One region of the Blastococcus saxobsidens DD2 genome, then DNA from elsewhere that is predicted to be linked to it. Evidence: predicted binding sites of a transcription regulator. Region 1 holds the regulator's gene; the other holds the start of a gene.
What was found. The regulator LexA, encoded in region 1, represses DNA repair genes until DNA is damaged. The targets are predictions, from matches to a motif close to TCGAACANNTGTTCGA.
Positions count from the first base shown of each region.

Region 2: dnaB (replicative DNA helicase) is a predicted target of LexA. The motif match lies at 847-862, and genes of this name have one in related genera.

Region 1 is NC_016943.1:3,534,989-3,537,188, forward strand. It holds gene BLASA_RS16715 (hypothetical protein) at 1-197, opposite strand, end outside; gene BLASA_RS16720 (LysM peptidoglycan-binding domain-containing protein) at 323-826, opposite strand; gene lexA (transcriptional repressor LexA) at 1,034-1,801, shown strand; gene BLASA_RS16730 (enoyl-CoA hydratase/isomerase family protein) at 1,871-2,200, opposite strand, start outside.
Region 2 is NC_016943.1:4,831,903-4,834,102, reverse strand. It holds gene rplI (50S ribosomal protein L9) at 1-268, shown strand, start outside; gene dnaB (replicative DNA helicase) at 911-2,200, shown strand, end outside.

The sequences.
Region 1 (2,200 bases):
CGCAACGTCGCCAGGTCGGTCCACGTCGTCTGCTCGATCCCGTCCACGACCGCCCGGACCCACACCTGGCACGTGCCGGTGTCGTCATGTCGCCAGCCCAGCAGCTCCCCCGCCCACCAGGCACCTGCCTGGTAGACCTCGACGACCTGGGGCTGACTGGCGAACACGGCTGCTCGGTTCTCCACGACGCTCGACACGGGAGGACCGTATGCGCCTCGTCGCGACAGAGCGTGAACGTGCTCGCACTCAGGGTTGACGAAGTCGGCCGGTCGCATTGTGCAGCTGTCCTCGCGGGGCCGTTCGACCGCCCACCGCGAGGAGCTCAGGGGAGCTCGAGCACCTGACCGGGCTCGATGGAAGCGCTGTCCAGGCCGTTGAGCAGCTGGATCCCGTCGATCACCTCGCGAACGTCCCGCTCCCCTGCCACTCCGCTCGCGATGGACCAGAGCGTGTCGCCCGGCTCGACGATGACGCTGCTGGTGCCCATGAGCTCCAGGCGCTCTGCGTCGTCACTCAGCAGCGCACCGGCGGCTGCGGCGATCCCCGTGACCACGAGGAGCAGCAGGACCACCACCAGGCGCCGGCCCCGTGCGGTCAACCGCAGCGGCGGGGCCTGCGGGCCGGCCGTCCGGCGCGGCACCGGTCGGACCGCCTCGGGGTCCGGCGACAAGGCGACCGAGCGACGTCGCGGCGCCGGCGGGACCGCGTACGCGGCGGGTACCGGCGGCAGCGCCCGGAGATGCCGCGCGGAGGGCGCCGCGCCGGCGACCCGGCCCTCCACCCCCACCTCGCCGCCATGCGCCAACAGTGCACGAGTGCTCGCCATCGCTGTCCACCTCTCGCCGGCCGACGCCCGTCGACCCGAACACACGTTCGATTCGAACGTCTGTCCGATGTGTACCGGATGCCACCGACAGATGCGACGCGACACGACGATCTTCGAACACCTGTTTGAACTGTCCGGCGATCGGCGTTACGGTTCCTCCGACGACCAGGGCTGAGCAGCTGCACGGGCAGCCGGCGAGGAGGAGACGTGACGGACTCGAGTGGGACGTCCGGCGGCCGACGTGGCACCGCGGGCACCACACCGGACCCGGCCGGCGATTCGGCGTCGGTGCGCACCTTCCCCGACCGGAGCGCCGACGGCGACGGCCTGACCCAGCGGCAACGCCGGGTGCTGGAGGTGATCCGCGACTCCATCGAGCGTCGCGGCTACCCGCCGTCCGTCCGGGAGATCGGTGAGGCCGTCGGCCTCTCCTCCGCCTCGTCGGTCGCCCACCAGCTGTCGGTCCTGCAGAAGAAGGGCTGGCTGCGCCGCGACCCCAACCGGCCCCGGGCCCTCGACGTGCGTCTTCCCGGCGAGGCCGGCCGCAGCGCGACCGCGGTCGTCGAGCCGCCGGCGCTCGGGGACGGCGACCGGGCGTCGGCGCCCGCGTACGTGCCGCTGGTCGGGCGGATCGCGGCCGGTGGCCCGGTCCTCGCCGAGCAAGCGGTGGAAGACGTCTTCCCCCTCCCGCGCGAGCTCGTCGGCGAGGGCACGGTCTTCATGCTCAAGGTGGCCGGTGACTCGATGGTCGAGGCAGCCATCTGCGACGGCGACTGGGTCGTGGTGCGTCAGCAGCCCACGGCGGAGAACGGTGAGATCGTGGCCGCCATGATCGACGGCGAGGCGACGGTCAAGACGTACAAGCGCCGGGACGGGCACGTGTGGCTGCTGCCGCACAACTCCGCCTACGAGCCCATCCCGGGCGATGAGGCGACGATCCTCGGCCGGGTGGTCAGCGTCCTCCGCCGGGTCTGATCCCGGAACGGCCGACGGCGGGTCCGTCCTCCGGAGAGGTCGGACCCGCCGTTGACGTCCGAGGATCGATCAGCGCCGGTTGTAGTCGCCGTCCCGCTTCTCGAAGAAGGCCCGGAGCGCCTCCTGGTGGTCCTCGGTACGGAACATCTCCAGGAACCGCTTGGTCTGCAGCGCCTGTCCCTGGGCGAAGTCCATCTCGAAGGCCCCCGTCACCGCCTCCTTCGTGACCTCGACCGACAGCGGGGCACGCGTGGCGATGCGCTGCGCCTTCGCCAGCGCGGCAGGCATCAGATCGGCCGGCTCGTGGACCTCGGTCACCAGTCCCCAGTTGAGCGCCTGCTGGGCGGTGTAGCGGGCGCCGGTCAGCAGGATCTCCTTGGCCGGGCCGAGCCCGATCAC
Region 2 (2,200 bases), 1.3 Mb from region 1:
CTCCCACGAGGAGGCGCAGGCCCTGGCCGGCCGCCTCACCGGCCTGACCGTCCAGGTGCCGGCGCGCGCCGGTGACGGTGGTCGCCTGTTCGGCCGCGTCACCACCGCCGACGTCGCTGCTGCGGTCACCGCGGCCGGTGGCCCGGAGCTCGACCGTCGCCGGATCGAGCTGCCCAGCAGCATCAAGACCACCGGCCAGCACACGGTCACCGTGCGCGTGCACCCGGAGGTCACCTCTCAGCTGACGATCGACGTCGTCGCCGGCTGAGTCGAGGACCCTCCTGCCCCCACCGCTCGCACGCTCGCGGCGGGACCCTGCAGGAGGGCCTGACGCGCCCTGGTGGCGCATCGTCCCCGAGGGGCGTCGGACTGCGGTCCGGCGCCCCTCGCGGCGTTCTGAGCCGTGCAGACGCGTCGCGGGTCAGGGCGGGGTCCGGGCGGCGCGTCGAGGGCCGAGCGGTGGAGCTGGGGGCGTTCGTGGGACGTGGAGGTCCTGCCCGCACACCCACCTGGGCGAGCGACGCCCACAGAGCGGGCCCGGACCGCGCCGGTCGCCCTCTGCGCACCGCTGTGACTCGTGGTGCGATGCGGCCGGAATTTTTTCGGGAAATTGTGCGTCCACACCCCGCGGGCGGCGTCCGTGCAGGTCAGCCGGGTCACCGGTGCACCGGCCTGCTCCGCGTCCCCCGACCTGTCCACATGTCGACACGCCTCCGTCCACCGACTTGTCCACAAGTTGTGCAGATCGGGGTGCACAGCGGTGGTGGACTCCCCCGCCGCAGCTTCCTAACGTCCTCCCTGGCCGCCGGCGGGACGGAACTGTCAGTCCCCTCCGGTAGGCACTGATCGAACGAACGTTCGGTCCGGCGTCGCCCGCCGAGCTCGCGTACTTCCCCTGCGCGCAGTGGTGATGCGAGCGCGCCCGCAAGGAGATGGAGGTACCCCCGTGGCGGTGGCCGACGAGTTCAGCCGACCGTCCCCGACGGCGCCGGAGTACGACCGGCAGCCGCCGCAGGACGTCGCGGCGGAGCAGTCGGTGCTCGGCGGCATGCTGCTGAGCAAGGACGCGATCGCCGACGTCGTGGAGGTCTTGCACGGCAACGACTTCTACCGGCCCGCGCACCAGGTGATCTTCGACTGCATCCTCGACCTCTACGGGCGGGGTGAGCCGGCGGACGCGATCACCGTGGCCGCGGATCTCAACCGCACCGACCAGCTGTCGAAGATGGGCGGCGCGGTCTACCTGCACACGCTGATCGCCTCGACGCCGACGGCGGCCAACGCCGGCTACTACGCGGCGATCGTCGCCGAGCAGGCGGTGCTGCGCCGCCTGGTCGAGGCCGGCACCCGCGTGGTGCAGCTCGGGTACGGCGCCGCCGGCGGCAAGGGCGACGTCGACGACATCGTCGACCGCGCCCAGCAGGAGATCTACGACGTCACCGAGAAGCGAATGAGCGAGGACTACTCGCGCCTCGAGGACGTCCTGCAGCCCACGATGGACGAGCTGGACGCCATCGCGTCCCGCGGCGGCACCGCCCGCGGTGTGCCCACCGGCATCCGCGACCTGGACGAGCTGACCAACGGCCTGCAGGCCGGCCAGATGGTCGTCATCGCGGCCCGGCCCGGTGTCGGGAAGGCCCTCGCGCTCGACACTCCGGTCGCCACGCCGTCCGGCTGGACGACGATGGGCGAGATCCGAGTCGGTGACCAGGTCATGGGGTCCGACGGCCGCCCGACCACGGTCGTCGCTGCCACGGACGTCATGACCGACCGGCCCTGTTACGAGGTGCACTTCTCCGACGGTTCGGTGATCGTCGCCGACGCCCAGCACCAGTGGCTGACCGAGACCCGGGCCAGCCGGAAGTCCGCCCAGGCGGCGGCTACCGGCTACAACGGCTACCGGAACCAGCGGACGTTCGCGGAGGTGCGGACCACCGAGGAGATCGCGCGCACGGTTCGCTGCGCCACCAAGGACGCCCGGCTCAACCACTCGGTGACGAATGCCGAGCCGCTCGATCTGTCGCCCGCCGATCTGCCGTTGCCTCCCTACGCGCTCGGTGTGTGGCTCGGCGACGGCACGTCCGTATCGGCGCACTTCACCAGTGCGGACCCCGAGATCGCCGTCTACATCGAGAGTGATGGCCTGGTCGCGCAGGCGACGGGGACGTATCGCCGGTACGCGTTGCGGCTGCCTGCCCGG